DNA from 3 places in the Acetobacter sp. P1H12_c genome. Region 3 is predicted to be linked to each of the others. Evidence: predicted binding sites of a transcription regulator. Region 3 holds the regulator's gene; each other region holds the start of a gene.

Region 1 (10,603 bases), on a different contig from region 3:
ACGTATCCTCGGCGGCATGGGTTATGACCTCGCCATTTCAGGGGCCAGTGATAAAATCCACGACGCCAAAACAGAACTCGAAAAGATCGGTGTAGCAGTCTATGCATTTCAGGCGGATGCAGCGACCTATGACGGCGTCGAAGGGTTCTGGCAGTTTACGAAAGATCTTGGACGAAACGTCGATATTGCCGTTCTCAATGTTGGCATCGGTCTGGGCGGGGCCTTTGTTGATAACAAGCTCGAAGATGATTTCCGGGTTATTTCCATCAATATCTCCGGGACGGTGCATCTGGCTAAGCGCGCAGTGCAGCACATGGTGCCCAACAAGGCCGGCCGGATCATGATTGTGTCCTCCCTCTCGGCAACCACACCGACACCTTACGAAACTGTCTATGGTCCTTCTAAAGCGTTCGGTTTTATGTTTTCAGAATCCCTGCGAGAAGAACTTCGCGATACGGGCGTCAGTGTCACAGCCCTGCTCCCGGGTGCCACAAACACGCGTTTTCACAAGAATGCCGGCATGGCCACCAGCAAGATCGATCATGGGCCCAAAAATGACTTGCATGTCGTGGCGCAGCAGGGTGTCGACGCTCTCATGCAAAGCGAAGATATGGTCGTTGGCGGCGATGCCGCAACAAAGCAGCAGGCTATCGACAACCGCACCACACCTGAAACGGTCAAAGCGGCTCGGCATGCCATTCTTTGCAAACTGAACGGCGTCGCGTGATCAGATAAATTACGGCTGAGATTGCGCCGGATGGTATCGGGCAGACACCCATCGTCTGTCCGATACCAGATGAGCAAGCCAGGGATAAGCTCATGTCATCAGAACGAACGTTTCCGGCACCTGAAATCAGCCGTTACCGTGTCGGAGAGTTCGCCGTAACGGTTCTGAGTGACGGCTCTCTGGACGCCTCGCTCGATCTTCTTGATGGGATTGATCAAGATGAGGCGTTGTCGCTTCTGGGCGCGGCAGACACTTCACCTTCATCGCACATGAACATCAATGCATTTGTTATTGAGGCCGGTGCGCGGACCATTCTTATCGGTGGTGGTGCCGGAAACCTCAACGGATGGGGCGGCCGACTGATATTCCCTGAAAGACAATGTTCGGTTCCGGGAGCATCCGACATCAATGATTTCTATAATCCGCAGAGGCTGCACTCCGCACTTCAATGGAAAAGCCCTCTGGATTATGATCGCAACGCTGCTTAACAGATAACCTATGGTCCGGAACTAAACCGGGGCACGTCCAATCCTCATGGTGGCCCGGGTGATACCGACAGTTCGGGTGAACAATCCCGTCTGCGATTTCTGATCGGCAAGACATGCTCTACGCGGGATCGAATCTCCTAAAAGGCTGTTAAAGTTGTTCAGGTGACTGACCATTTTCATACGCTTTCAGGCTCGACAATATTCCATGATCAGAACAAAACTATCCACAGGGCAAATCGCCTCAAAAACCAGTCATTTTTCACTGCAGTTCATTCCGGATAAGAAACGCTAAGTCATTGTTTTTATTCAATGCCGCAAAATGCGTTTTGGGATTTAATCCCAAAAGTGCCCTTTTTTACAACAGTGTTCAGTTTTTGTGGTACAAAACACACGGTGCAACCTGCGGTACTAATCACACACAAACCCAAACATCCTAAAATGCGCCAGACCAGCCCCTAGAGCAGCTTCTGTGACACCATCGCCCACTACACAGGGCCACAACGAGACAAAAATATCGATCCGCACACCTTTCACCGGAAACTCACACAGGTCGCTACAGCCTCAAGAAAATGGCCTCTCCGTTCACATAGGCCCATACACCTCCCTAGATTCACCTTCTTGCCGACAGAATTTCCCCAAGAGACGCCTGCCACCACCCTTTCCTCTTCCATACGCCCCATTTTCGCGGTTTGGAGGGCACGCTACCTCAATTTCATATGCACCCTTCGGATGCATATGAAATCGCTACGCTTTTTCTCTTTTCTTCTTTCCTCTATCGCCAAATAAATTCGGCTCCCTTTTCGATGCGACACCGTAACACGTCACACCCCCCTCCGACCACGCGGGGGCAAAAAAAGGCACTTGCCCTGTATTTCATGTACCAAATCCGGAAAAAAAAGTGACGGTTTTTTACCCCCCCCCCTTTTTTTGCGTCCAAACAGCAGCGGTCGAAATTCGCCCAGAAACTGACTTATCCACAGGCGAAAATGTAGGAATTTTGGATGCTAGTCAGGCTTGGCTCGAACAGCTTGTGGCTCAGTGAAAATTGCGCGATATGACGACGAGGCGTTCACCGTCTGAATCTGTTCTGGCTGTAGTGTCTGCGGAGGATCGGTTCCCGACGTCCGCCAGCAATATTGACAGATCGCTGATCTCCTTCGCCAAGAGATGCACGACGTCACCTTCTTTCTGGAGCATGCCTTTCACGGCCAGCATTTGGCCACCCAGCACCACACGCCGGTTGACGTCGAACAGATCCGGCCAGATGATGACGTTCATGTTGGCCGTCTCATCCTCCAGCGTTAGGAATACTACGCCTTCCGCCGATCCTGGTCGCTGCCGGACCAGCACCAGTCCCGCTACGGTGAGACGCTTCCCGTCCTTCGCCGCCAGCGCCTGCTGACACGTTATGATGTCCCGTTCTCGCAGATCCCTGCGAAGAAATGCGAGAGGATGGTCCCGTAGGCTCAGGCCAAGCTGGTTGTAATCTCGCACCACCTCCGCCCCATCCCGCATGGGCTGGAGCAACACATCGGGCTCATCTGCTTCTCGCGTTACTTCCGCAGCCGCAAACAGGGGCAATGGTTCATCGCGCAGAGCTTTGATCGACCACAGCGCCTCGCGCCGTGCCTGCCCGAGCGAGGGCCGGAAGGCATCTGCCTCGGCCAGATGGGTGAGGGCTGCTGCTTTGACACCCGCCCGACGCCATAGGTCATCGACCGAGGTAAACGGGCGTGAGGCCCGAGCGGCAACAATCCGGGCAGCATCGTCATTGGGAAGTCCCTTCACCAGACTCATGCCCAGCCGCACGGCGAACATCCCGTCAGGTCTTTCCGGTCCTTCCAATGTGCTGTCCCAGCGTGAGGTATTGACGCAAACGGGCCGGATTTCCACACCATGCTCCCGCGCATCGCGGACCAGTTGCGCTGGCGCGTAAAATCCCATTGGTTGGGAGTTCAGGAGCGAGGCCAGAAACACATCCGGATGCGTGCATTTCATCCAGGATGACGAATAGGCCAGAATAGCGAAACTGGCGGCATGGCTCTCTGGAAATCCGTAGGAGCCAAAACCTTCGAGCTGCTGATAGATCCGTTCTGCAAAATCCTCACCATAGCCGTTGGCGCGCATGCCCTCGATGAGCCGTCTCTGGAACTGCGAGACGGTACCCGTATTCTTGAACGTTGCCATGGCTCGACGCAGCTGATCGGCCTCGGCGGCGGTAAACCCCGCACAGATCATGGCGACCTGCATCGCCTGTTCCTGAAACAGCGGGATGCCTAGCGTTTTGCTCAGAACCGCTTCCAGTTCGGGTGTCGGATAGTCTTCGGGCTCAAGGCCCTCCCGGCGACGTAGATAAGGGTGCACCATGTCGCCCTGTATAGGGCCGGGCCGTACGATCGCCACTTCAATGACGAGGTCATAAAACACACGCGGTTTGAGCCGTGGCAACATGGACATCTGTGCCCGGCTTTCGATCTGGAACACACCAATGGTGTCAGCCTTGCGGATCATGGCGTAGGTGCGTGGATCCTCGGCCGGGATGGTCTGGAGCGTGAAGTGCTGGCCCTTGTGGTCCGCCAGAAGATCCAGCCCCTTTTTCATGCAGGTCAGCATGCCAAGCGCCAGGATATCCACCTTCATGAATTTCAGAACGTCGATATCGTCCTTGTCCCACTCGATAATCTGGCGGGCCTCCATGGAGGCCGGTTCAATAGGGACAAGCTCATCCAGCCGGTCATGCGTCAGCACAAAACCACCGGGATGCTGTGACAGATGACGGGGCACGCCGATCAGGCAACGCGCCAGATCCAGCGTCAGGCGGATGCGCCGGTCGGACAGATCAATGCCGCTGTCAGTCAGGGCGTCATCGTCCAGCTTGCGCCCCCAGCCGTGAATCTGGCCCGAGAGTGTGCGGATCAGGTCTTCCGGCAAGCCCATGACCTTGCCAACATTCCGCAAGGCCCCCTTGGCGCGATAGCGGATCACCACGGCTGTCAGGGCTGCACGGTCACGCCCGTAATGCTCATAGACCCACTGGATGACCTGCTCACGGCGTGCGTGCTCGAAATCTACATCGATGTCCGGCGGCTCGCCCCGCTCTTCGGAGACGAAACGTTCGAACAGCAGGGAGTTGCGGGCGGGGTCGATGGCGGTGATGCCCAGCACATAACAGACTGCAGAATTGGCAGCCGACCCACGACCCTGGCAGAGAATGTCCTGAGAACGGGCATAGCGGACGATACTGTTTACGGTCAGAAAATAGGGCGCATAATTCATGCGCCCGATTAGGGCGAGTTCATGGTGCAGGCTTTTGCGAACCTCGTCCGGAATCCCCTCGGGATAGGTGCGTGCGGCCGCTTCCAATGTCAGGGTTTCCAGCGCCTGCTGGGGCGTCTGGGCAGGCACGGACACTTCATCCAGATACTGATAGGCCAGATCATCGAGCGAGAAACGGCATCGCTCCACGATATCCATGGTGCGGGCAACCGCTTCGGGGTAACGGCTGAACAGCCGGGCCATCTCCTGCGGTGGCTTGAGATAACGGTCGGCATGGCGTTCGCGGACGAACCCGGCCTCGTCGATGGTCGTGTTGTGCCGGATGCAGGTGACGACATCCTGCAGGATGCGCCGGTCATGGGTATGGAACAGCACGTCATTGGTCACGACTGTTGGCACACGCGCCTGATGCGCCAGGTTCGCCAGTTCATACAACCGCATCTGGTCATTGGGGCGACGCAGGAGGGTAAGGGCCAGGTAGGCGCGATCGGCAAAGACGTCCTTCAGCTTGCGCAGATGCAGCGCGCAGGCATCGTCTGCCGTGTCGGGGAGCATGACAACGATCTGGCCTTCACCCCACGCGACCAGATCCTCCCAGAGAAGACGGCATTTCCCTTTGCCGGCACGCGCCTTGCCGAGGGTCAGCAGACGGCAGAGGCGGCCATAGGCGGCCCGGTCCATCGGGTAGACCAGCACGGGCGGGAAATCGGCCAGATTGAGACGGCATCCCACAACAAGCCGGAGCCCGACCTCTTTTGCCGCGACATGGGCCTGCACCATCCCGGACAGAGAATTGCGGTCGCAGATGCCCAGCGCTTCAATGCCAAGAGCCTTTGCCTGAGCAAACAGTTCGATCGGAGAAGACGCCCCGCGCAGGAACGAGAAATAGGTCGTCACCTGCAATTCGGCATAACGTGGTGCCGAGGGGCTCATCCGAAAATCCCGTGCAGAAACCAGCCCTGCGAGCCGGTCTCGCTATGCTCACCGTCACCAGCACGGTAAAGCCAGAAGCGCTCGCCGCTGGTGTCTTCCACCCGGAAGTAATCGCGGGCGATGGTCAGCTCGGCGTCATTCTTCCACCACTCGCCAAACACCCGCTCCGGCCCATCGGCACATTTTACTTTCCGTCGCACACCACGCCAGATGAAGAACAGCGGCGGCTGGTCCGGCAGTTCCGCCATGGCCTGCACCGGCTCAGGTCGCGCCAGCAGCCGGGTAGGGCGTGGCCAGTGCTCCGGCCAGTCCTTTGTCTCTTTGGGGGCCAGCGCGGGCACGCGGCAGAAGGAGCGTTCGGGGAGATCGCTTTCCACGGGGGCAAAGCGATACAGCGCCTGCATGCCGACACGGTTGGCCAGTGTGTCGATCAGGTCGAACACATCGGCTTCTTTCTCGGCGATCAGGGAAGACACGGTTTGTCGCCGATCCATGGGTTCCGCCAGAGAGGCGATCAGCACCATGCGCTCGATGCCGAAGCCCGGATTGATCGTTTCGATCTTTTCGCACAATAGTCGCGTCAGGCGCTTCACATCGCGTACCGGCATGGCGGTCGCGACCCGGATCGCCTCGGTTCGGCTGTCCACCCGATGCAGCAGCAGATCAAGACGGCGCACGCCCTGTCCGCGTTCGTCCAGTCCCTGGCAGAGCAGCGGCACCAGCTTGCCGATGTATTTGGCGATAGTTTCGGCGGCCCCGATCGGCTCGGCGAAATTCCGGTTGACCTCGACCGGGTTAACCGGGCGGACTGGCACGATGGCTTCACCCATACGCCCGAACGCCTGATCCAGCCGGCGGGCGACGTCGGGGCCAAACCGCAAGGCCAGCGGTGCGCGGGGCATGGCGGCCAGTGGTCCGATGCGGGATACGCCCAGCGTGGCCAGACCCTCAATAATAGGGGAGGGCAGGCGGAGAGCTTCAACGGGCAGATCAGCGAGAGCAGAGGTCGTTTTATCTGAAGGGATAGCCGCAATCGCTAACTGGCCATAGCGGGCCATGGCGTGCGCGGCGCCCCAGGTGTTCGCCACCACGGCCTTTGCCCGAAACCCGGCTCCCGCCATGCGGTGGACCATATCCTTGAGCATGGGAAGTTCGCCACCATGCAGGTGATCGGCCCCGGTCGTGTCCAGAACCAGCCCGTCCGGCGCATCGACGGCCACGATGGGCGCGATCCTGTGCTGGAACCACAGGGCAAGTTTTTCCAGCCCCAGCCGGTCGCCTTCGGGATCGGCATCCATCAGCACCAGATCGGGATAGAGCGCCTGAGCCTTGGCCACCGGTATGCCGGGGCGCAGCCCCAGCTTCCGGGCGGCGAGATCGACCGACAGGACAACTCGTCGCCGTCCTTCCCGTCCGACAAGGGCCAACGGCGTTTCAGGCGCGGGCGCGTCTGGTCCAAGTCGTTTCCTGATCCGGTCGGTCGGCCAGAGTGGCAGGTAAAGCGAGACGATCCGCGACCGGGATACAGGGAGAGAGCCTTCCTTTGGCATCACAGGCCTCCACTTCAAAATCGGCACATTCGCCCGCCCGGGCACGGATGAGTTCCAGCAACCAGCGCGGTCTTCCAACGCCGGGCACCGGTAAAGGCACGGATGGCAGGACTGAGACCCGCCATCGGGTCACACTGGCAGTCGGCTGGCCGAAATCCGCCGCATCCGTCTGTCGTCGCCACCGGCGTATCGCGATGCCAAGCGAACCAGACGTTTCAGCCGCCAGTTGCAGGCGACGTGAGGCCGTCATGGACAGACGCGCCACCTCGGCGACCACGGCCCCAAGGCCGCCATGCCGCAGCCCTTCCTCGAAGCAGGCCAGCACATCGACGTCTGAACTGGCCTCGACAAAAATGGTCCGCCGAGCAGAAAGCCCCACCTGTTTCAGGGAGGGAGCGAACACGTCCTGGCGGGTGACAATCCAGAGCACCGTGCCGCGCGTGCGGGCTGCAATCCCGGCGCAGAACTGACCGGCGGCAGCACTGTGCAGGGCGTCGTTGCCTCCGCCCGCCACCTCATGCAATGCCCCCAGCGCCAGACCGCCACCGGGCAGACGGGCGTCGATTTCGCGCACACCAAAGGGCAGCACCGTGCGGCGTCGATCGCTATGACCTTCAAGCCGACTGATCGTGGCCCGTAGCGTCTCCAGACCGGGTTTTTTATGGGTTTCAGTAGTCATGTCACGGCTCGGCGTCCCTTGTGCAGGAGTATTTCATGATTATGTGTTCCTGATTTGTTCCAATCATGCTACGCAAGTCAATGCAAATTCGCTCTGTATCCGGCATGGTGGTGTCCAATGTTGGTTCAGTATTGTTGATGAAAGTGCGCTAAGGAATTGAATCCAGAACCTTCTCCCGTTTCGGGCAGCGACGATTATCTGTCCCGTCTGAATGACGCGCAGCGGCAGGCCGTCACGCACGGGACCGGAGTCTCGGCAGGCGGGGTAGATTCACCCCCACTGCTGGTCATCGCTGGCGCTGGTTCGGGCAAGACTAACACGCTTGCGCATCGGGTGGCGCATCTGATTGCGTCGGGGGCTGATCCGCGTCGTATCCTGCTGCTGACCTTCTCGCGCCGGGCCAGTGTGGAGATGACGCGGCGGGTGGAACGCATCTGCAAAACGGTGCTGGGCGACAAGACCGGTCCACTGGCCGACGCGCTGGCCTGGTCCGGGACGTTTCATTCCATCGGTGCGCGGCTGCTGCGGGAGTATGCCCAGCAGATCGGCATGGATCCGGCCTTCTCGATCCATGACCGGGAAGATTCTGCTGACCTGATGAATCTGATTCGCCATGATCTCGGGTTTTCGAAAACCGAGAAGCGGTTTTCTGGTAAGGGCACGTGCCTTGCCATCTATTCCCGTGTGGTGAATTCCGGCGCACCGCTCTCCGATGTGTTGCTGAAGCACTATCCGTGGTGCGCGGGCTGGGAAGCCCAGTTGAAACAGCTTTTTGCAGGCTACGTCACGGCCAAGCAGGAACAGGGCGTGCTGGATTACGACGATCTGCTGCTATGCTGGGCGCAAATGGTCAGCGACCCGGTTCTGGCCACTGACATTGGCGGCAAATGGGATCATGTACTGGTTGATGAGTATCAGGATACCAACCGGCTGCAGGCGGACATCCTGCTGGGCATGAAGCCGGACGGGCACGGGCTGACGGTGGTGGGTGATGACGCGCAGAGCATCTATGCCTTCCGGGCTGCGACCGTGCGCAACATTCTTGATTTTCCGGCGTCCTTCGATCCCCCGGCCCGTGTGGTGACGCTGGAGAGGAACTATCGTTCCACGAAACCCATTCTGGATGCGGCCAATACCGTGATCGGCGAGGCGGCAGAGCGGTTCACCAAGGATATGTGGACCGAACGGGCGTCGGAGGAAAAGCCGCGACTGGTCACCATCTGGGACGACACGGCGCAGGCCAACTACATCGCCGATCGGGTCCTGGAAGAGCGGGAGGCCGGGACACCCATGAAGCAGCAGGCCGTGCTGTTCCGGGCTTCGCACCATAGCGGCACGCTGGAGGTGGAACTGACCCGGCGCAATATTCCGTTTGTGAAATTCGGTGGCCTGAAGTTTCTCGATAGTGCGCATGTGAAAGATGTTCTGGCGCTATTGCGTTTTGCTCAGAACCCACGCGACCGCATCGCCGGCTTCCGTGTGTTGCAGCTTCTGCCAGGCGTGGGTCCAGCCTCGGCCCGGCGTGTGCTGGATACGATGGGGGAGAATGCTCATCCGTTCGAGGCGTTGAAGGATGTGAAAGCGCCGCAGCGCAGTGGCGAGGCCTGGACGGGGTTTGTGAATATGCTGACCGCTCTCGGCAGCCATCAGGTCGGCTGGCCGGGCGAGATCGCCGCTGTGCGCTACTGGTATGAACCGCATCTGGAACGGCTTCATGAGGATGCCTCCACCCGGTTGGCCGATCTGGTGCAGCTGGAACAGATCGCCGGCGGCTATCCGTCACGCGAGAAATTCCTGACCGAACTGACGCTCGACCCACCGGATGCCACGTCCGATCAGGCTGGCGTGCCGTTGCTGGATGAGGATTATCTGATCCTCTCCACCATTCATTCCGCCAAGGGGCAGGAGTGGAAAAATGTCTTCGTGATGAACGCCGTCGACGGATGCATTCCATCCGATCTGGCTACCGGTGAGAAGGATGACATCGAAGAGGAACGTCGCCTGCTCTATGTCGCCATGACACGGGCGAAAGACAGTCTCGATATCATGGTGCCGCAGCGCTTCTATGTGCATGGCCAGCACAGCCGGGGCGACCGGCATGTCTATGCCTCACGGACGCGTTTCATTGATCGGGACATGCTGCCTTTGTTCCAGTCAGTGGCCTGGCCGGTCGTGAAACCGGAGGAACAGGCCCGGCAGGAGGCGGTGAAATCCGTAAGGATCGATATGGCAGCCAGATTACGCGGCATGTGGTCATAAGGGAGCAGGCGGATGTGCAATCTCTATTCCATGACCTCCAATCCGCAGGCGATCCGGGAGATTGCCAAAGTCCTTGAGGACCGCACGGGCAATCTTCAGCCGCTGCCGGAGATCTACCCGAATACGATGGCGCCGATCGTGCGGAACGTGGAAGGCGGTCGTGAACTGCTCATGGCCCGCTGGGGTATGCCGACACCGCCCGGTTACCTCAAAGGCCATAAGGTGGATCGCGGTGTGACCAATATCCGCAATCCGGGATCTGCGTGGTGGAAGCGCTGGGAAGGTGTGGCGCATCGCTGTCTGGTGCCGCTGACGGCGTTCTCGGAACCCGAGCGTTTGCCTGACGGGAAATCACGGCCTGTGTGGTTTGCCCGCAGGGACGGAGAGCCACTGGCTTTCTTTGCCGGGATCTGGTGCCGGTGGACATCGGTGCGGAAACTGGCGGACGGGGAGACGACGGATGACCTGTTCGGGTTTTTGACTACTGAAGCGAACAGGGAAGTGGGCGCCATCCATCCGAAAGCCATGCCGGTGATTCTGACGCAGCCAGATGATCTGGATGTATGGATGAATGCGACTGTCAGCGAGGCTCTGCGGCTTCAGACGCCTTTGTCTGATGGCATGCTTGCTTGTGTCGATCCTCCGCGGCCTTTGGAATGACAGTTATGGGGGGGAAGCAGACGGGTGGCTT
Region 2 (10,603 bases), on a different contig from region 3:
ATGAAGATAACAACTCCTCCGTACGCAGCACCGTGCCCAACGCACAGCTCCAGAAGGAACTGGCCGTGCTGCAATACAAGCCCGAGGCCGCCAGCCCCGCCTGCATCGACTCCCTGAAGGAACTGCACAAAACTCAGGCCCAGTTGCAGGAAGAACAGACCCGCACGAATGATCAGGATCTGGCCATTGCGCAGGACGTGCTGGAATCCGATTTTGAAAATTCCATCGAAATCTGCTCGCCCGACGTGCGGCAGCTTTGTGAAACACCCAACCCGGAAAAAGCACTGGCGCAGGCCTGTGAGCGGCTGGGCAGCATTCCGGATGGCCCCGCCCCTGCCCCCTGAGCCCGCCTGAAAAGAGGGCCGGGCTGCCTCTGGCATCTATTTTGAAAAAGATATAATCCTGAGGGCCTGTCTTCCGCCTCCCTTGCAAAGAGCGCCCATTTGACCCGAGCACGATCCTATGCCTGAGCCTGTTGTGCCCCCCCACTTTCCGCACGGTCCGGCCATTCTGGCCGTTGATGGCGGCGGCACAAAAACACTGGCTGTACGGGTTGGGCCAGACGCGTCCGTTCAGGCCCAGCAGGTCACCCGAGGCTGCAACCCGTTTGATCAGCCGGACTGGCAGGCCATTCTCACGGATCTTGTCTCCCCGCTGGCCTCTGGTGTGCAGGCAGCAGCCTTCGGCGTTGCCGGGTACGGGGAGAACCGGGAAACCGGCCGCCAGCTTCAGGCGCATGTGCAGCAGCTTTTCCCTGCAACACCTGCCAGCCTGACTAATGATGTAGACATGGCCTGCATCGGCGCGTTTGCCGGGGGCGCTGGCGTCCTCCTGCTCTCCGGCACAGGCTCCATGGCCTGGGCCTCAGACGGCGCTGGCCAGACAGCCCGCGTGGGCGGCTGGGGTCCCGTGTTTGGCGATGAAGGCAGCGCTTACTGGATTGGCCGCAAAGCCCTGCAACGGGTCTGTCAGACCATGGACGGGCGCGCTCCGGAAGCACAGTCCTTCGCCCGGCAGATCTGCGCTGCCATGAACTGGCCCGATGCAAATCCGGCAGCACTGGACGCCCTGCTGGGATGGTATAACCAGCAGGACCGCCCCCGCCCCGCCATTGCCCACTGCGCCCGGCTGATTGATGATATGGCGGAAGCCGGTTGCCCGGAAGCCCGTGCGCTTATCACGCGGGCCGCGCAGCACCTCGCCGTTCTTGTTCAGACGGCCCGCACGCGTTTTTCTGACCATGACCTGCCGTGGAGCTACGCGGGAAGTGTGTTCAAGAGCGCCCTGCTCCGCACCACGCTGACGGACCTGTGCGGCGCACCGCAGCCTCCGCGCCTGCCGCCTGTTGGCGGTGGCCTTGTGCAGGCCGCCAGACTGGCCGGATGGCCGATTGACGCAGAATGGATTGCACGCCTTGCGCATGCTCTGAACACATAGACTTTTCAAAAACAGGAGCCCCCTATGTCAGAGCTTGATGGACACCTCGTTCTTCCTGACCGGATCATGCCCGGACGCCTCTCTTTCTCCGGACAGATTGAGGCCACGGAAGCCCGGAGCGCTGTGCCGGACCGCTATATTCTTCCGGGCTTTATTGATGGCCATGTGCATGGTGGCAACGGCGCAGACACTATGGATGGTGTGGAGGCCATTCACACGCTCTCCCGCTTCCACGCACAGCATGGCACCACCACTATTCTGCCCACCACCATTACCCGCCCCTGGGCTGACGTGATGGAGGCTCTGCGTGCTGTCGCGGAAGTGGTGCGCTCGCAAATTCCCAAGGGTCCGGTGGTGCATGGGGCACATCTGGAAGGGCCGTTTGTCAGCCCGCACAAGCTGGGCGCACAGCCCCCCTATGCCATTCCGCCAACTGCGGAACGCGTGGCCGAAGCACTGGGGACGGGCTGTGTGCGCGTTGTAACCCTTGCGCCGGAACTCCCGCACAGCCAGACCGCCATCAAACAGTTTGCAGACGCCGGGGTGCGCGTCAGCATTGGTCATACCGTCGCGGAGTATGAAGAAACCAGCAGCGCGATCTGCCAGATCTGTGCCGCCGGGGGCGTGGCGGGGGGCACTCATCTGTTCAACGCCATGGCCCCCATTACCAGCCGCAAGCCCGGCCCCGTTACCGCCCTGATGTGCAGCGATGCTTACGCGGAAATGATTTTTGATACTCACCACGTCCACCCGGCCACGTTCCGGCTGGCGCATCGCGTTATGGGCGGGCGGCTGGTTTTTGTAACAGACGCCATGCGCGCCACCGGCCTGCCGGAAGGGCCAAGCCAGCTTGGCGGGCAGGACGTGATGGTGAAAGACGGCACCGCCCGGCTACCCGATGGTAGTCTGGCCGGAAGCGTTCTGACGTTGGATCAGGCATTACGCAACGCCCTTCAGGCTGGCACGCCGCTACTGGAAGCTGCGGCGCTGCTCAGCACCAATCCGGCCCGGTATCTGGGCCTGACGGACCGGGGTACGCTGGAAGCCGGAAAGCGGGCTGATTTTGTTGTGCTGGATTCCGCTTTTACAGTTCAGGAAGTCTGGGTGGGCGGCGCGCGCATCCATTAAACGCACGCCCGGACTCCAGACTTACCTGCGCCCGCTCCGGCCAACCGGCCAAGGACGCCAGCCAAAACAGGCGCAATAAAAAAGGAAGAAGAGCAGGGTAAACCGCTCTTCTTCCTTTTTATGTCAATCCAACTGAAAGATCAGGCGGGCAGGCGGCTTATGGCTGCAAGACCTTCCGCACAGCCCAGAACAGCGGCTTTTTCTTTCGCCGTCAGTTGTGTTTCCAGCACCGCAAGGCTCGGCGCTTCCGCTACCTTCAGCAACCCGACCAGTTGATCAGGGTTGATCGGGTCCCCCGCTTTGCGGGATGGGGGCAGCATGGCGGCATGCGCCTGAAACAGTCCCGCATCCGCCCGCAGGGCACGCAAAGCATCATCCGGCAGGGCAGGGCCGTGATCTTCGGCCACGGCCTGTTCCGTTTTCACCAGCACATCCGGCGGATGCGTTTCTTCCGGCACCAGAAGCAGGCCAGCTTTTTTAAAATTCTGCCCGACATCACGGCTACTGGTCATGACAACCAGAGGGATAGAAAAAACCAGCCCGAGCAGAACAGGCGTCATCCAGAAGAACAGGGATGGGGAGACAACCCACGCGCCGATCCCCAGCAACAGGCCAAAAATGGTGAATTTGGCGTATTGCCGGACAACAACCGTAAACGGCACGCCACCATCGTCCCGCTTCTGCGTGTTCCAGCCAGAATCATGCCCGGAAAGAATGGACAGCACTCCGGACGTCTGGATCAGCATCGCGATGGGGGCAATCAGACCACCAATCAGCGTTTCCACCAGCACGGACGCCGCGGCGCGGATGGCTCCGCCACACCCACGGCAGGTTGCGCGGTCAAACAGCAGCGCAATATAGGCCAGCAGCTTGGGGGCCAGCAGAATGGCCATGGTGCCGATAAACACGTACTTTGCCTGCACCGGGTCCACATGCGGCCAGTGCGGGTAAAGCAGTTTGGTATCCCCAAAATATTCGGGCCGCTCAAAATGCGCCTGAAGGGAGATCAGAATCCCGGTCAGCAGGAACACCAGCCAGAGCGGGGAGGTGACGTACGCGCCAATCCCCACCACCATATGCATCCGGCTGATCCAGTGCAGCTTTTTGGTGGGCAGCACTTTCACATGTTGCAGGTTGCCCTGACACCAGCGCCGGTCACGAATAGCCACATCCGTCAGAGAGGGCGGGCTTTCCTCGTAAGATCCATCCAGCCCCGGCACCATATGAATGGCCCAGCCGCCCCGGCGCATCAGTGCGGCTTCTACAAAGTCATGGCTCAGAATATGGCCGCCAAACGGCTTACGCCCCGGCACATGCGGCAGACCAGCCTGCCCGGCAAAAGCCTGTGTGCGGATAATGGCATTATGGCCCCAGTAATTACCTTCCGAGCCATGCCACCAGGCAATACCGTGCGCAATCACTGGCCCGTAAACACGCCCGGCAAACTGCTGGAGGCGGGCAAACAGCGTGGTGCCCCCCACAATCACCGGCAATGTCTGAATCAGCCCGACACCGGGGTTGCGCTCCATGGCTCCGGCCATCCGCACCAGGGTCTCGCCAGACATGACGGAGTCCGCATCCAGTGTGACCATGGTGTCATAGGCGCCGCCAAAACGGCGTACCCATTCCCCCACGTTCCCGGCCTTGCGTTCCACATTGTTGTGGCGGCGACGATAGAAAATGCGGTTTTCACCACCCGTCTGGGCGCGCAGAGCAAGAAAAGCCGCTTCCTCTTCCACCCACACATCCGGGTTGGTGGTGTCGGAGAGGATAAAAACGTCAAACGCCTCGACCTGACCTGTTTCACACAGGCTGGTATAAATGGCCTTCAGCCCCGCCATCACACGATGCGGGGGTTCATTATACGTGGGCAGCAGCAGAGCCGTGCGGGACCGCAGGACAGGGAGCGGGCCAGAGCGGGTAATGCCCAGACCGAGGCCACCGCGGGTAATCAGCGAGACAAACCCGGCGAGGGAGGAGGTAAACGCCAGCGCAATCCACAGGAACAACGCCACAAACAGCACCAGCATCACCACACCAAGGATGGTGGTGCCATTGGCATCCAGCACTTTGTGGGTGCGCCATGCGCCAAAAACAGTCAGCGCAAGGGCTGACCCCAGAACCAGAAAGCGCCGCACACCAATACTTGCCGGGGAGGTAGAAGGCGTCCTGCTCCGACCTTCCATATCCGGCGCGGCATGCAGGTCCTGCACCGGCATGGCCAGAGGTGCTTCTGGCGGCAGGGCCTGAAAGGGTACGGCGTGCAGGTCAGGCGGTGTCATTACGGCGTCCAACGATACACCCATTCTTCTGAGACCGGGCCGCTGTCTGCTGCCAGAACACAGCGCAGCTCCACAACTTTTTCATCCCCCGGCACAAATTCAAAGGTTGTGCGCCAGCCATTGATATTCGGGTTGGGTTCTACCACCACATTACGGATTTTGCCGGCGGAAGACTGTGGTTCCAGATGGAACTTCGTGTCCTTGGGCAGGCGCTCAAACGGCACACCCATAAAATCAATGGAGAAGAAGCGGGCCGTTTTATCGTCCACCACAGCCCCGACGCGGGTTGCGCCAATACGGGCCAGCGGCGTGGGGAAGGGGGCATCCCACCCCCAGTACATCCGGTAGGTAAAACTGTATTCCTTCCCGGCTTCCAGCGGTGTTTTGGGCCGCCAGAAGGAGACGATATTGTCATTCACTTCATTCGGGGTCGGGATTTCCACCAGATCCACCCAGCCCTGCCCCCAGTCCCCGATGGGTTCAATCCACAGAGACGGCCGTTTTTCATAATTCAGGGCCAGATCTTCAAAATCATGGAAGTTCCGGCGGCGCTGCATCAGACCAAAGCCCCGCGGGGAATCATCCGAAAACGCCGAGAACTGCAGATCCAGCGGGTTCCGCAGCGGGCGGAACAGTTCCTGCCCTGCGCCGGTCCACATCTGGAGGGCCTCACTATCATGCGCGGCGGGACGCCAGTCATCCACATGTGTGCGGTCATTGGCGTCAAAATAGAACATGCCCGTCAGCGGAGCGATGCCGGACTGGTCAATTTTGGTGCGGGGATAGAGGGTGGACTGCACGTCAAACACCGTCGTATCGCCCGGACGAATGGTAAAGCGGAACGCCCCGGCAACGGAGGGACTGTCCAGCAGCGCGTGCACCACCACGGCTTTTACGCCCGGCTGTGGTTTTTCCAGCCAGAAGGCCCGGAAAAGGGCAAATTCCTCACCCTTCGGGTCCCCTGTGCCGTCCGCAAAGCCCCGGGCAGACAGGCCATAGCTCTGCCCTTTGGCAACGGCGCGGAAGTAGGATGCCCCCAGAAACACGCAGAATTCTTCCATCACACCGGGAGTGTTGATGGGTGTGCGCAGACGCAGCCCGGCAAAGCCGAGATTTTCGTCTACTTTCAGGGATGGGTCACCATAAGTGAACAGATCGGCGGAATAGGGAACAGGCTCGGATTTCCCGTCCTTGATCTCAAAAATATCAATCCGGGGGCGGTAGAGAAAGCCACGCGGAAAAAACGCAACATCAAACGCCAGGCTGTCATCATGCCACAACGTCCGGTCTTCCCGGTAGGCAATGCTGCGGAACTGGTCAAAATTCAGATTATCCAGCGCTTTGGGCAAGGTCTGGTCCGGCCCGTGATAGGGCGCACTGGCAAGACGACGGGCAATCTGCCGCACCGTCATGTCATCAAACATACCCGTCGCTCCTTCAAGCCCTTCTGCCCGCGCCTGCCGGGCAACGCCGCCCGCCAGAGTAGCGAGTGTCGCCCCCGCGCCAATCCGAATTAAGTCCCGCCGCTGTACAGATGAAGACACTCCAGACTCCCGAATTCCCTATGATTTAGGGGCTAAAAATTTCTTTTGTGACAAAATCACCGTGTGATACGGCTTTTTAAGGGCATTCCACGATTTGTGGTGTTAAGAGTTTTTCAAGTTCAGCAAGATGGGCCTCAGCAACCTGTGCTGCCTGTTTTTCAATATCCCGGTAACAGCGCACCACAGCCTCGCCTTCGGCTGTCAGAAACGCGCCGCCGCCGCCGCCGGGCCGCGTCACAACCAGCGGTTCACGGAACATCTGGTTCAGACTATCCACCAGCAGCCATGTCCGGCGATAGGACATGCCCATAGCGCGCCCCGCCGCAGAAATAGACCCTGTTTCCGCCAGTTGCTCAAGCAGACGAATTTTCCCATGCCCCAGAGCAGGTTTTTTGTCCGCATCCACCCGCAAGGTCAGTCTTAACCGCTCAGTCATTCACCTGCCCGCGTTCGCGTTCCCGTTCTCTGCATGATACCATAAGAACATGATGTTTTCTTTTACCCGGACCCGCGCCCCGGCCATCTTCTCATGACACATCTCAACGCAGATATCATCTGGCGCCCCATGAGACCAGATGATCTTGCCGCCATCATAACACTCGCGGCACACATCCACCCGGATTATCCGGAAGATGACGATATTTTCAGAGAACGGCTGAGGCTTGCCCCGTCAGGCTGCTTTGTGCTGGCCGATGCAAGCGGGGTGCATGGCTATCTGATCAGCCACCCGTGGGCGGGGCATCTCTCCCCGCGCCTGAACTGCCTTCTGCACCATCTGCCTGCCCAGCCGGAAAGCTGGTATCTGCATGACCTTGCTCTGGCTGAAACCGTAAGGGGGCAGGGGCGTGCCAAAGAGGCCATCCTGCTGGCAGAACACGCTGCCCGGAAGGCAAATCTGCCGGTGCTCAGCCTGACAGCAACCGGGCCAGCCCGCACATTCTGGCTAAAGCAGGGCTTTACGCCAGAAGATATTTCCGAGGCTGAAAAAGCCGTGCTGGCCTCGTATGATCCCGAAGCCAGCTTTTTGTCCCGACCTGTTTCAGGCCGGGTCTAAACGACTGAAAAGAACCGCTTAGTCTTCCACATGGTGCTCGGGGGCCAGCATCATGGCTTCCGCCACAATACCGGAATGTTCACGCACCTTGCGTTCAATCTCGGCAGCCATTTCAGGGTGGTCACGCAGGAACTGCTTGGAGTTTTCACGCCCCTGACCAATCCGCTGGCTGTCATAGGAGAACCATGCGCCGGATTTTTCCACCACACCGGCTTTCACGCCCAGATCAATCAGTTCCCCGACCTTGCTGATGCCTTCACCATACATGATATCGAACTCGACCTGACGGAACGGCGGGGCCATCTTGTTCTTGACCACCTTCACCCGCGTCTGGTTGCCCACCACCTCATCCTTGTCCTTGATGGACCCGATGCGGCGGATATCCAGACGCACGGAGGCGTAGAACTTCAGTGCGTTCCCGCCCGTCGTGGTTTCCGGGTTGCCAAACATCACGCCAATTTTCAGACGGATCTGGTTCAGGAAGATCATCATGGTGTTGGAGCGCGCAACGGAGCCTGTCAGCTTACGCAGCGCCTGACTCATCAGACGGGCATGCAGGCCGACATGGCTGTCACCCATATCCCCTTCAAGCTCGGCACGCGGCACAAGGGCCGCCACACTATCCACCACCAGCACATCAATCGCGCCAGAGCGCACCAGTGTGTCCGCAATTTCCAGCGCCTGCTCACCCGCGTCGGGCTGGCTGATCAGCAGATTATCAATATCCACGCCCAGCTTCTTGGCGTAGCCGGGGTCCAGCGCGTGCTCGGCATCAATAAAGGCGCAGGTGCCGCCCCGCTTCTGGGCCTCTGCAATGGCATGCAGCGCCAGCGTGGTTTTACCGGAGCTTTCCGGGCCGTAAATTTCAATTACACGGCCACGCGGCAGGCCGCCAATCCCCAGAGCGATATCCAGCCCCAGAGAGCCAGTGGGAACCACGTCCGCCTGTTCCTTCGGGCGCTGTCCCAGCCGCATGACAGACCCTTTCCCAAAAGCCCGTTCAATCTGCCCGAGCGCGCCTTCAAGAGCTTTTGCCTTATCCATCATTCACCTTTCCTGTGGCCATCGACTACGGCCGGGAGTGCTGCACTGTTTCAAGACGTGCCATAAAAGCCGCGTACCGGGCAATGACCGGGATCACACCCCGATCCTCGCTCAGGCACCTTAAAAATGGTGTTTCCACCTGTTCTTATAGAAACAAAACGAGAACACTTCAAGCCGGAAACAGGCGGCCAAAAGCCGCCTTGCCTCCTGCCGCCAGCGCGACAGACCTTATTTGGTATGGCTGGAAGAGACCGCAAGGCCAGAGCCGCGCGGATCGGTCCACCCGAAGCATTTTCCGGAATCGCCCGGCAGCCCCGCAGGGCAGGACACAAAATTGGCGCGCCCCACACCGTCCGTCACGGTCGGGCGCTGCCCGGCAATCGCTGCCCGCAGTGCAATGGCTGCCGTATCCGCCGCAACATTCTGGCCAGAAGCCGTCGCCGCCGCGCGGAACTGGCTGGTGCCCTGATGCGCGATAGCCGCCGTCAGCAATGGCAGCGGACGCCGCACGGGGGAGGCCGCCAGCACGATCCCGGTCGAGCCAGCAACACGGCCGGTGCCGAACAGATTGTTCATGGTCAGGCCACAGCTGACCGTCTCACCCGTCCGGTCCGTCACCACAAAAGATGTGGAAGCAGGCAGGGGCGGCAGAGCAGACCCGGAAGGCAGGCTGCCACCCTGCAACAGGGCCTGCGCATCTGCTGCGGTCATCGCGGCCCCTTTGCCGGTCTGACGGGCGCGCCAGCCGGATACAACGGCTTCCGCCCGGACACCGGAATGGCCGTGATCATCCATCGCGCTATAAGCGGCGGCCGTTCCCAGCCCGCCATCGGCTGGCGGCGGCAGGAAGCTGATATCCAGTCCGCCGGAGCGCAGGGTCAGAGGCTGCTCCGCCACAGGCAGGCTGCTGCGCATATCCGCCGGTGTCAGACCCGCACCCGCTGCCTGAGATGCCAGCGTAAAGCTCTGCGCCAGAGAGCCGTTATACAGGTCCCCCACCCCGGCAATCCGCAGGCGCTCAAGCGCCCCGGCCAGACGCGGCTGCACCATCAGGTCATTCGCGCCCAGAACGGTACCGTTGCTGTTGGCAAAAATGGCGCGCGTTTTTTCATCCGCCAGCAGCGGCGTCTGCACCGCCGCCAGATCGGACGCCAGAAGGCCACCCACCGGCACGCCATCCGTCGCCAGATTACGGGCAGGCACGACCAGATCCGCAAAGTCAACATGGCCATAGCGCAACTGCATCAGATACAGGCCACGGGCCAGCATGGGCACGGCTGCCGGGCGGTCAGACTGCGCGGGGGTCTGCCCCGCGCGCGGCAGGAAAACAAAGGCCTGCCCCTGTGCATCCCCCGGACGCCAGGCCAGACAGGCTCCACCTGCCCCCAGCGAGGCGCGGGAGGGCAGGGTGACGGACAAGGCCAACCCCAGAGCCGCCGCGGCATCCGCCGCGTTCCCGCCCTGCGCCAGCACATCCCGCGCGACCAGAGCCGCCTGCGGTTCATCCGCCACAACCTCACCCACAAACCCCGTCAGGGCAGGGTGAGACTGCCTGGCCGGGCTATCATCCGCAAAGATGCTACAGGCTGTCAGGGGGATGGTGAGGGAACAGGCCATCAGTAGCGACGCCATCCGGGCTGAACAGGTCTTCATGAAATGCTCGGGCACGCCTTGATGTCTCCATTGCTCTGGTCTGCCCGCATGCCGGGCGTCTGAAACTCTGTTCTGGATTACCGCTGTTCCGGGCGTGCAGCAACACACACGCGGCATTTCCATCCCAGCGGTTCTGCTTTACACATAAAGACACGATGAAAAAGCTGATAACCTTTTCTTTCAGGCGCGCCGCTCTGGCCGGAGCCGCAAGCCTCCTCCTGCTCTGCGGTGGTGCGGTTTCCGCACGGGCGGCGGACAGCAGTTTCAGCCCCGCACAGCGTGCTGAAATTGTTGAAATCCTGCGGAATGCGCTCAGGACGGACCCTTCCATCCTGTCAGACGCCATCAGCTCCCTACAGGCGCAGGCGTCCGCCAGAAAAGCCTCTTCCGCGCTGGAGACGGTGCGCCGGAACAAGGCGCAGTATGGCCAGAGCACGACGGATGTTGTGCTGGGCAATAAA
Region 3 (10,603 bases):
CGGACCTTGGATATTTTGGGGCCTCACAGCACGAGGCGCAGAGACAGGTCGAGGCTCTGCGGAGCGGCCCACATCCTGTTCTGGCTGTGGGGCATTCTTTGGGGTTTCTCTGTCTTCTTGCGCGCGGGAACTGGCCGGAGGGCAGCCGCTTTCTCGGTATCAACGCCTTTGGGCGTTTTGCCGCCGGGGAGGGGTTTTTACAGGGTATTTCCCCGCGTGTGCTGGCACGGATGCAGGCGGGGCTGATACGGAATCCGGCTCAGGTGGTGATGGATTTTCGGACCCGATGTGGAGCCGGACCAGTTTCCTCTGAGATGGTGAGTCAAGAGGCCTTGCAGGAGGGGCTGACAGATTTGAGGACGCTGGATATGCGCCCCGTTCTGTCACGTCTGGCAGGGGTGCCGGGTGCGGTCAGTATTCTGGCCGGAGGGCAGGACCCGATTGTCAGCCCGGACATGACACGCGCCTCCTTGCCGCCAGACCTCCCGATCAGCTGGCAGGCAGAGGGAGGACATATGTTGCCACAGACGCACCCCGATATCTGCGCCGAGGTCATTCGGCGCATGACTCTACAGATGCTGGAAAATTCATGACTGACTGTTCTGCCCATTCCCGACAGACCCGTATTCAGCACAGTTTTGATGCTGCCGAAGGCTATGACGCGGCGGCGCTGCTGCAACGTGTGGCGGCTCGGCGGCTGTTTGACTTGTTACAGTCCCGGCTGGCCGGCAAAGCGCCACGCCGTATTCTGGAAGTGGGATGCGGCACTGGCTTTCTGACGCAGATGTTGCACGAAGCTTGGCCTGAGGCGGAACTGATTGCGACAGATATTGCCCCCAAGATGCTGGAACGTGCCCGCAACCGCGTCGGTAACCGTGTACAGTTTTGTGAGATGGATGCCGCGCGCCCTGATGTTGCGGGTTCGTTTGATCTGATTTGCGGCAATCTGGTCTTTCAGTGGCTGGCCGAACCCGCCGCTGTTCTGCAAACACTGGCCGAGCGCCTGACGCCCGGTGGCGTGATTGCGGTTTCAACCTTGCTGGATGGCACATTTGCGGAATGGCAGAATGCCTGCGCGGCAGAAGGGCTTGTGGCAGGCACGCCGGAGTACCCGGACGTCCGGACCGTGCAGGGCTGGCAGCCCCGCCTGTGTGCAGGGCGGTGGACAGCGGAGCGGTGTGTTCAGCCTTTTGAAAGCGGACTGGCGTTTGTCAGGCACCTGAAGGCAACCGGGGCGTCTGTCCCTCGAGAGGGTGTCGCGGCGTTCTCCCCGGCAGACCTGCGGCGGGTGATGGCACGGTTTGATGTGAGCGGCGCTCTGGCCACCTGGCATCTGGCGTATGGCTGTTTCCAAACACCCCGGAGAGCCGGGGTGTTTGTCACCGGAACAGATACCGGCGTGGGGAAAACGCTGACGTCTGCCTGCCTCGTGCAGGCATGGAACGCCCTGTACTGGAAGCCTCTGCAAAGCGGGCTGGCGGATGAAGAAGGGGATACTGCGACCGTTATAAAACTGAGTGGTTGTCTGCCGGAGGACTGTATTCCTCCCGCCGGAGCCTATCAGGCGTCTCTCTCCCCCCTTGCCGCAGCACAGGCAGAAGGAGCGGAAATTGACCCGGCCCTTCTGGCTTTGCCGTTGCAGAACCCCGAACGCCCGATGGTGGTGGAAGGGGCGGGCGGCCTGATGGTCCCTGCCACGGATACGTTGATGATGCTTGATCTGGCGGAACGCTGGGGGCTGCCGGTGGTGCTGGTTGCCCGCAGCGGGCTGGGTACACTCAACCATACGTTGCTGAGTCTGGAGGCCATGCGGGCCAGAGGTCTGGCTGTTGCCGGAGTGGTGCTGAGCGGGCCACTCAACCCTGAGAATCGGAAAACGATTGAGGGAAAAGGAAAGGTGCGGATTTTGGCCGAACTGCCGCAGCAGGAGGCTGTTACACCGGAGGCTGTGCGCACGCTGAGCGGGCTCATTCCCTCATGGGATGCCGTCTGTGGAGGCAGGGAGAGTGTGTGAGTGAGAAGGGGGCGTGATATCGAAATCACGCCCCCTTCTCAGGTCTGGTCTCAATCCCCGCGCCTAAGGCGCGTTGCTTGGTGAGGTGGTCGCACAAGCGGGGCTTTAGTGATACTGGCGGATCAGACCGGCCAGACGCCCCTGAATATGCAGACGCTCCGCCGGGACAATCCGCGTTTCATAGCGCGGGTTGGCGGGTTCAAGCGCGATTGTGTTGCCTTTACGGCGCAGGCGCTTGAGCGTGACTTCACTATTATCAATCAGCGCCACGACAATCTGCCCGTTCTCGGCATCTTCCGTACGACGGATGATAACGTGGTCGCCGTCCATAATTCCGGCCTCAATCATGGAATCACCAGTGACTTCCAGAGCGTAGTAATCGCCCGAGCCGACCATATCTTTGGGGATATCCAGAAAGGTGTCGGTCTCGGCCATTGCCTCAATGGGCAGACCGGCGGCAATGCGACCATAAAGCGGGATTTTCAGTGCCGCTGTCTGCGGACGGGAGAAATCACCGCGCACGACGTTGGCGGGGAGGGTCTCGGACGCAGGCATGATTTCCGGCAGGTGGATGACTTCCAGCGCACGGGCCCGGTGATGATGGCGTCGCAGAAAACCGCGCTCCTCCAGCCCGGAAATCAGGCGGTGGATACCGGATTTGGAGCGCAGGCCCATGGCCTCTTTCATCTCATCAAAAGAAGGAGAAAAACCCGTCTGCTTGAGGTGGGAATCAATAAAAAGAAGCAGTTTGTGCTGTTTGCGCGTCAGCATTGCGGCACCCCGGAGCAGATGATCGTTTTTGTATTTATAAGACTTTGTTCTATATAAGTTCTCTTTTTGGGTCAAGGGGTTATTCGGTCATATCAAAAGCGCTTCTGTATTTTTTGCGGGGCCTGTAAAGTTGTGAAACAGAAGGGTCCGTTGCGGGCCTGTTGCTTTGCAGTATGGCGATTTAAGCGGGTGGCGGTTGCTATTGGCCACAGGACCCGGAGCCGTTCTTTCAGCCGGTAGCATAGTAATTTTGAACAGGTTTTGTGTTTAGAAAAATTATCACAGTTCCGGCAGCGTTCTGCGCCTGCCTGACCCTGAATGTGGCTCCGGCGGGAGCGCAGGATGCACAGTCTGGCGAGGATGCGTTCAGTTTTAAAGACCGTCTGACGCAGGACTGGGGCGGTGTGCGCCGTACTCTCGCTGAGCATGGTGTGGATTTTCAGCTCACGGACCAGAACGAATTCTGGGCTATTCCGGTTGGCGGAAGCCAGCCTTCCAATAATTATATCGGGGTGACGACGGGCCAGCTCTCGCTGGACCTAGGCCGTCTGACGCATCTGCCGCTCGGCACTCTCGGGATCAGTGGCGTGGATATTCGCGGGCATCCCTTCAGTAATCAGCCGCTTTATGTGTTCAATCAGGTCTCGGGGATTGAGGCGGATATCAATCTCCGGCTTTATGAGGTCTGGTATGGTCAGACCTTTGACCATGACAAGCTGGACCTGCGGGTTGGCAAGCTGGACCTCAGCCATGATTTTATGGGGAGTGACGGTGCTCAGCAGTTTATGAACGCCTCATTTTCCTGGCCTATGGTGCCGGATAATAACCTGTATGATCAGGGGCCTGCCGCACCGCTGGGGACGCCTGCTCTCCGGCTCAAATATGCCCTGTCCCATGACTGGACGGTTCTGGCGGCGGTTGCGGATGATAACCCCATCGGGGCCAGTTTCCTGAATGAGGCAGATCCGTGGAACCAGAATCAGGACCCGAGTGGCACGCGGTTCCATTTTGGCACCGGCGTGCTGATGTTTCTGGAAGCGCAGTATCACACAAAGCTCTGGGGGCGGGACGGCACCTATAAGCTGGGCGGCTATGGGGATACGGGCCGCTTTCCGGATCAGGCCGACTCTTCTGTGCGGCATAAAGGCAACTGGACGTTGTATGCCGTGGCGGATCAGGAGCTTGCCAGCCTGTCTGGCGCGCAGACGCTCGCGGGCTTTGTGCGGGCGACATGGGCTCCCCCAGCAAACCGCAACCAGATTGCCAATGCGGTGGATGCGGGGCTTGTGCTTAACGCGCCCTTCCAGCGCGCGGATGATGTGCTGGCTCTTGGCTTTGGTTATGGCGAGGCCAGTCCTGTACTGCGCCGTGCAGAGCGGCGCGCAGGGACGCTGGCCCAGCATGCGGAATACCATCTGGAACTGACGTACCAGTTTCAGGCTACACGCTGGCTGCTGATCCAGCCTGATTTGCAGGGGATGCTCTCACCCAGCGGCGGGGTTCTGGATACCGCAGGCCGCCGGGTGAAAGATGAAGCGATTTTTGGGCTGCACTCCAGCGTGTCGTTCTGAAAGGCCTCAGGGCAGGCGCAGAATTCGGCAGGGTGTTCCGGCTTTATCCGCAGGGGCAAACGGGGCGCGGATCAGAAGAGCCTGACTTTGGGCAAAAATATTGAGCTGAGCCGAATCCTGTGAACTGAACGGAGTGGCAAGAGGAAGCTGCCCGTCGGCCTGCGGAGTCAGGCGGCATCGCACAAAATCCTGCCGCTGATCATTTTCCCCGATATCCGCCCCCAGCAGGGCGGGTTCTGTTTCCATTTCCTCCGGAACAGGCTGCCCCAGCAGCTTGCGCAGGGCCGGGGCAATAAACACCAGACTGCATACAAGTGCTGCCACCGGATTACCCGGCAGGCCAATAACGGGGGTGTGGCCAAGCTGGCCGAACATCAGCGGCCTGCCGGGACGCATGGCAATTTTCCAGAAATTCAGATCCAGCCCGTGCGCTTCCAGCGTGCTGCGCACGATATCGTACGTGCCGACACTGGCCCCGCCGATGGTCACCAGAAGGTCCAGCGAATGGGCCTGTCCGATCGCTGCGGAGAGAGAGGCTGCGTTATCCCGCGCGATGGGGAGCAGAAATGCATCCGCCCCCAGAGACTTCAGCAGTGCGACAATCATGAACGCGCCGGAATTGACGATGGAGTCTGGAGAGGCCGGGTCTCCGGGGAGAATAATTTCATCCCCTGTGGCCAGAACGCCTATACGCGGGCGGCGGGATACGGGGAGCCAGATATGGCCGCCTGCGGCTGCCAGCCCGATATCCCGCGGGCCAATGCACTGACCGGCGGGAACCAGAATGTCGCCTTTACGGAAGTCCTGCCCCTCGGTGCGGATAAATTGTCCTTTGCGCCCCGCGCTGAGCAGGGTTGCGTTATCCCCCTCGCGCCGCACGTTTTCCTGAATCATGACCATGTCAGCTCCGGCGGGGATCTGGCTGCCGGTAAACAGGCGCAGACAGGTGCCTTTTTCCACAGTCAGGCTCGACGGATGGCCCGCAGGGGCTTCACCGATAATGCGCAGCGATGCGCCCTCCTGCGCGTCTTCCGCCCGCAGGGCATAGCCATCCATGGAGGAGATGGAGACGGGGGGATTGGAGAGGCGGGCCGTCAGAGGGGATGCCAGCACACGACCGCAGCCATCGGCGAGAGAGACGGTTTCCAGACCACAGGCAGAGAATTTTTCAAGGATTCGGGCGCGTGCAACAGCCACATCCAGCATGTTTTTTTACTCCTTTCGGCTATTCCCACGCCTGAATGATGCAAGAATGCTTGACGTTTGGCTCTTGTATGCGCATTTTGCCGGCACTTGAACACCACCCGACCACGTTTCTGGCGTGGTGCCGGGTTTAACGATGCTCTGCTGAGGAAGCTATGGCCAAGACCAATGTTATCAAAATCCGTCTCGTTTCCACGGCGGACACCGGTTACTTCTACGTCACCAAAAAGAACGCCCGTGCGCACACCGGTAAGATGGAACTGAAGAAGTACGATCCCGTTGCGCGCAAGCACGTCGTCTTCCGTGAAGCGAAAATCAAATAATCTCTCCCTTCCGGGTAAGAGATTTAAAAAGGCGGTTCCCTCTGGGGCCGCTTTTTTTATGCCTGCTTGCTCGCTGCGCTGTGGGCACGGGCAAAGAAAAACCCCGCCAGACGAGGGTCTGCGGGGTTCTGGCTGTTCGTGAGACTGGTGCTTAGTAAAGCGGGTCATGCCGGTCATACGGCACAACGATATCGTTCTTATCGGCCAGATTGAGCATGGCGCGGGCGCGTTCATCCAGCGTGTCATTATCCAGAGACTGTTCCCGCAGGCCATTCACGCGCCGCTTCCAGGCAATCTGTTCGGCTGAGGCATCCTGCTGGGCCTGTTTTGCCTGATCCAGCAGGAGAAGCTGCTGCTGATAGGCTTTCATCCCGTGGTCACCCTGCGTGGCGTTCCAGCCAAAATAAACCGCAATACCCAGAAAAACGGTGGGGGGAACAATGGCGCGCACAGCACGTCTGATAAAGCGGCCTATCTTCACGGTTTTAGCGTCCCTCTGCCCCGGAAAGTGTCATTCTGGTCATATCTTTATTTCTAAACCATGAAGTTCTGGACAGGAAGCTCTCTCTGCTAACGCAGACATAAAAAAAGCCGCGCTCCGGAGAGCACGGCTTTTCAACGGGTTCGATCCTTAAAAAAGGTGCCTTACTCAGGCTTTCAGGATGGAGCGGCCAGCATACTGTGCTGCGGTCGCCAGTTCCTGCTCAATCCGGATAAGCTGGTTGTATTTTGCGGTTCTGTCAGACCGGGAGAGCGAGCCGGTTTTGATCTGACCGCAATTGGTCGCAACGGCCAGATCCGCGATGATGGAATCCTCCGTCTCACCGGAGCGATGGCTCATAACGGCTGTGTAGCCTGCTTTATGGGCGACCTCGATCGCTTCCAGCGTTTCCGTCAGCGTGCCGATCTGGTTGACCTTCACCAGAATGGAGTTGCCGACACCAGCCTTGATGCCACGACGCAGGCGCTCAGGGTTGGTCACGAACAGATCATCCCCAACGAGCTGCACTTTTTTGCCAAGTGTTTCCGTCAGGAGAGCCCAGCCCTCCCAGTCGTCTTCCGCCAGACCGTCCTCAATGGAGGCAATGGGGTAACGGCGGGTCAGATCAGCCAGCCAGCTGACCATCTCGCCGGAATCGAAGGTCTTGCCTTCACCCTTCATGATGTATTTGCCATCACGGAAGAATTCGGTGGAGGCGCAGTCCAGCGCAAATGTCACATCTTCACCCGGGCGGTAGCCTGCGGCTTCCACTGCGCGGGTAATAAAGCCCAGAGCTTCATCAGCCGATTTCAGGGCCGGGGCAAATCCGCCTTCATCCCCGACATTGGTGTTATGGCCCGCAGCCTGAAGCGCCTTTTTCAGATGCGTGAAAATTTCCGCACCCCAGCGAATGGCATCGGATTCCGTCGGCGCGCCGACCGGCTGGATCATGAATTCCTGAATATCAATGGGGTTATCGGCATGTTCGCCACCATTGACGATGTTCATCATCGGGACGGGCAGGGTGTGGGCAAAGACACCGCCAACATAGCGATAAAGCGGGATTTCAAGCTCAGCCGCCGTGGCTTTGGCAACGGCCAGAGAAACGCCGAGAATCGCGTTGGCACCCATGCGGCTCTTGTTGGGGGTGCCGTCCAGATCAATCATCGCGTTGTCGATATCAATCTGATCCGAAGATTCGGCGCCCTGAAGAGTCGGCAGAATTTCGTTTTCAATATTTTCAATGGCCTGAAGAACGCCCTTGCCGCCAAAGCGTTTGGGGTCCTTGTCACGCAGTTCAACGGCTTCATGCGCGCCGGTGGATGCACCTGAGGGGACAGCAGCCCGGCCTTTAGCGCCTGAGGCCAGTTCCACATCCACCTCAACTGTCGGGTTTCCGCGGCTGTCCAGAATTTCACGCGCGATGATATCGACAATGGCACTCATAATTTCTCATTCCCGTTTCAGGCTCAGGCGACCTGGGCTGGCCCAGATGCGTTGTTTTTCTTCTTCCTTCAACGAAACGCGGCGGCGCGCGTTTCCCTGTAGTTGCTAGTGGCAGCCTCTTGGGCTTTTCTGTCAACCAGTTGACGACCTGAAACCGTGCAGAGGAGGCACGCCCGAGGCTCATGAAGAGACTACCGTTTGTGGCTGTGGTGCTGGCAATAGCGGGGCTTATCCCCCTAATTCTCTGCGCGTGCGGGATCGTATTTTTTTCATCTGGTGTGCCCATCCCTAATCTGATGATGGCGTTTGTTTCCTACTGTGCCGTGTCTCTGGCCTTTTTCGGGGCGGTGCACTGGGGGCTGGCGCTGGAGCCTGCACCCGTCATTGTGACGAGCCGGGCGGACCGGACGGATATCACCCGCCTTGTGCTGGGTGTGGTGCCTGCTTTTGTCGGGTGGGTTGCGGCCTATACCGCGTTTGCGTGGATGCCTGTGGCAGGCGTTGCGATTCTCGCGGTGGCAGTGCCGCTGCTGGCGTTGCTGGAACGGCAGGGCTGGCGCACGGGCGCTTTGCCAAGCGGCTATATGGGGCTGCGCTGGATTGTCACGGCGATTACGGAATGTTGCCTGCTGGTGGTGCTTGTCGCGCGGCTCTTCTAGGCAGAGGGTGTGAAGAGGGCGGGAACAAGAGTTTGATGATACAGGTCTTTAGTCTCGCTCCGTTCTTTTGTTATAACATGAAAGCCCGGATGGAACGGTCGGGTGGACATGGAAGGATTGGATGAGCATGCACAGCACTCCGCGCATTCTGGTCAAAGGTGCCGGTGTTGCCGGTATGACGGCGTCTGTCACGCTGGCCGAGCGCGGCGCGCAGGTCACGCTTTACGAGTCCGGCGGTCGGATCGGGGCCGGGGCATCATGGATGGCCGGTGGCATGCTGGCCCCCTGGTGTGAGGCCGAGTCAGCTCCCCCGGAGGTGACAGCGCAATCCGTCGATTCCGTGGACTGGTGGGCCGCGCATGTGCCCGACGTGGTGCGGGCAGGGAGTCTGGTGCTGGCTCCCCCGAGGGATGTGGGCGAGATTGCCCGGTTCGGGCGGCGTACATCACATTTTCAGACGATCGGCACTGAAGAAATTGCGTCTCTTGAGCCGGATCTGGCCGGCCGTTTCCATAAAGCGCTGTTTTTTGCGGATGAAGGTCACGTGGACCCGCGCAAGGCTTTGCTGGCACTCGGCTGGACGCTGGAGGCACTGGGCGGCAGGGTTGTTCTGGACGGCGGGCAGGCTCCTGATGAGGCAGCATTTGACTGGATTGTGGATTGCACGGGTCTGACCGTCCGCAACACCGTCTCCGCCCTGCATGCGCCTTTACGTGGCGTGCGGGGGGAGATGCTCCTGCTGCGGTGCCCTGATGTTGTGCTGCACAGGCCGGTGCGGATGCTGCACCCGCGTATTCCCATTTACATTGTGCCGCGGGCTGACCATGTCTTTATGGTCGGGGCGACCATGATTGAGAGCGAGAACTCGGGCGGCATGACCGTGCGCTCCATGACGGAATTGCTGAATGCCGTCTGGACGTTGCATCCGGGGTTTGCGGAAGCAGAAATTCTGGAAATGGGCACCGGGTTACGTCCGTCTTACCCCGATAACATGCCAGCCGTGGTGCGCGACGGGCGGCATATTTATATCAACGGGATGTACCGGCACGGATTTCTGCTCTCTCCCGCGCGGGCGCGGGAGGCGGCGGACGTGATTTTTAAGGCATCGGTTACCGCAGGCTGAACGCGGTTACTCCACAGGGGGAACGTGCGTTAGTCCGGCAGCGGAGTTTGAAGGGGAACACCCATATGCAGATCGTGGTCAATGATGAAGCTCATGAGGTCTCAGCCAAAACTCTGGCGGCTCTGATTGATGAACTCGGCTACGGCGGGGCTCGGGTTGCCACAGCCATAGATGGCAGTTTTGTGCCGGTGCCCTACCGCGCCAGAACTGTCCTGCGGGATGGGGCGCGGATTGAAATTGTTGCCCCGATGCAGGGAGGGTAAGACCTTATGACCAAATCTTTCTATGGCACGGAGTTGTCCTCGCCGCTCATGCTCGGCACGGCGCAATATCCCTCTCCCGACATTCTGCGTGATGCCGTCCGGGCAGCCCGGCCGGGTGTGGTCACGGTTTCTTTGCGGCGCGAATCTGCCGGGGAACGGGCCGGGCAGGCGTTCTGGGGGCTTATTCAGGAACTGGGTGTGCCGGTTCTGCCCAACACGGCCGGGTGCCATACGGTTAAGGAGGCCGTCACGACGGCCCATATGGCGCGCGAAGTGTTCGGCACGGACTGGATCAAGCTGGAAGTGATCGGGGAGCTGGATACGCTTCAGCCTGATGTGTTCGGGCTGGTGGAAGCCGCCCGCGTGCTGACGGAAGACGGCTTTAAAGTCTTTCCCTACACCACGGAAGATCTGGTGGTGGCCGAGCGCCTTCTGGCCGTGGGGTGTGAAGTGCTGATGCCGTGGGGCGCGCCGATCGGGTCTGGCAAGGGGCTGAACAATGTGTTTGGCCTGCGGGCCATGCGGGCGCATTTTCCGGACGTGCCGCTGGTAGTGGATGCGGGCATTGGCGTGCCCTCCCATGCGGCGCAGGCGCTGGAACTGGGGTATGACGCCGTGCTGATTAATACCGCTGTGGCCAAGGCCGGTGACCCTGCGCTGATGGCTGAGGCCTTTCGCTTTGCCGTACAGGCGGGCGTTCTGGCCCGCACGGCTGACCCTATGGAAGAGCGTGATATGGCTGTTCCTTC

Evidence for each region. The regulator LexA, encoded in region 3, represses DNA repair genes until DNA is damaged. The targets are predictions, from matches to a motif close to TGTTCTANNTANGTTC.
Region 1: a site for LexA is predicted at 7,698-7,713, ahead of KP699_RS10805 (ImuA family protein). Genes of this name have one in related genera too.
Region 2: a site for LexA is predicted at 8,641-8,656, ahead of recA (recombinase RecA). Genes of this name have one in related genera too.

The regions. Positions count from the first base shown of each region.
Region 1 covers NZ_JACRVR010000021.1:226-10,828, reverse strand. Annotated here, with positions in the region: gene KP699_RS10825 (SDR family oxidoreductase) at 1-727, shown strand, start outside; gene KP699_RS10820 (hypothetical protein) at 820-1,215, shown strand; partial or broken gene KP699_RS16765 (IS5/IS1182 family transposase) at 1,237-1,349, opposite strand; gene KP699_RS10815 (error-prone DNA polymerase) at 2,251-5,424, opposite strand; gene KP699_RS10810 (DNA polymerase Y family protein) at 5,421-6,974, opposite strand; gene KP699_RS10805 (ImuA family protein) at 6,859-7,653, opposite strand; gene KP699_RS10800 (ATP-dependent helicase) at 7,810-9,912, shown strand; gene KP699_RS10795 (SOS response-associated peptidase) at 9,925-10,572, shown strand.
Region 2 covers NZ_JACRVR010000001.1:19,611-30,213, forward strand. Annotated here, with positions in the region: gene KP699_RS00100 (hypothetical protein) at 1-344, shown strand, start outside; gene KP699_RS00105 (BadF/BadG/BcrA/BcrD ATPase family protein) at 463-1,437, shown strand; gene nagA (N-acetylglucosamine-6-phosphate deacetylase) at 1,504-2,565, shown strand; gene mdoH (glucans biosynthesis glucosyltransferase MdoH) at 2,706-4,847, opposite strand; gene KP699_RS00120 (glucan biosynthesis protein) at 4,847-6,391, opposite strand; gene KP699_RS00125 (winged helix-turn-helix domain-containing protein) at 6,468-6,827, opposite strand; gene KP699_RS00130 (GNAT family N-acetyltransferase) at 6,921-7,445, shown strand; gene recA (recombinase RecA) at 7,464-8,489, opposite strand; gene KP699_RS00140 (gamma-glutamyltransferase) at 8,718-10,121, opposite strand; gene KP699_RS00145 (DsbA family protein) at 10,298-10,603, shown strand, end outside.
Region 3 covers NZ_JACRVR010000002.1:177,261-187,863, reverse strand. Annotated here, with positions in the region: gene KP699_RS03545 (alpha/beta fold hydrolase) at 1-593, shown strand, start outside; gene bioD (dethiobiotin synthase) at 590-2,014, shown strand; gene lexA (transcriptional repressor LexA) at 2,120-2,785, opposite strand; gene KP699_RS03530 (carbohydrate porin) at 3,049-4,356, shown strand; gene glp (gephyrin-like molybdotransferase Glp) at 4,363-5,562, opposite strand; gene rpmG (50S ribosomal protein L33) at 5,715-5,882, shown strand; gene KP699_RS03515 (septum formation initiator family protein) at 6,034-6,363, opposite strand; gene eno (phosphopyruvate hydratase) at 6,532-7,809, opposite strand; gene KP699_RS03505 (DUF3429 domain-containing protein) at 7,992-8,468, shown strand; gene KP699_RS03500 (FAD-dependent oxidoreductase) at 8,596-9,591, shown strand; gene thiS (sulfur carrier protein ThiS) at 9,657-9,854, shown strand; gene KP699_RS03490 (thiazole synthase) at 9,861-10,603, shown strand, end outside.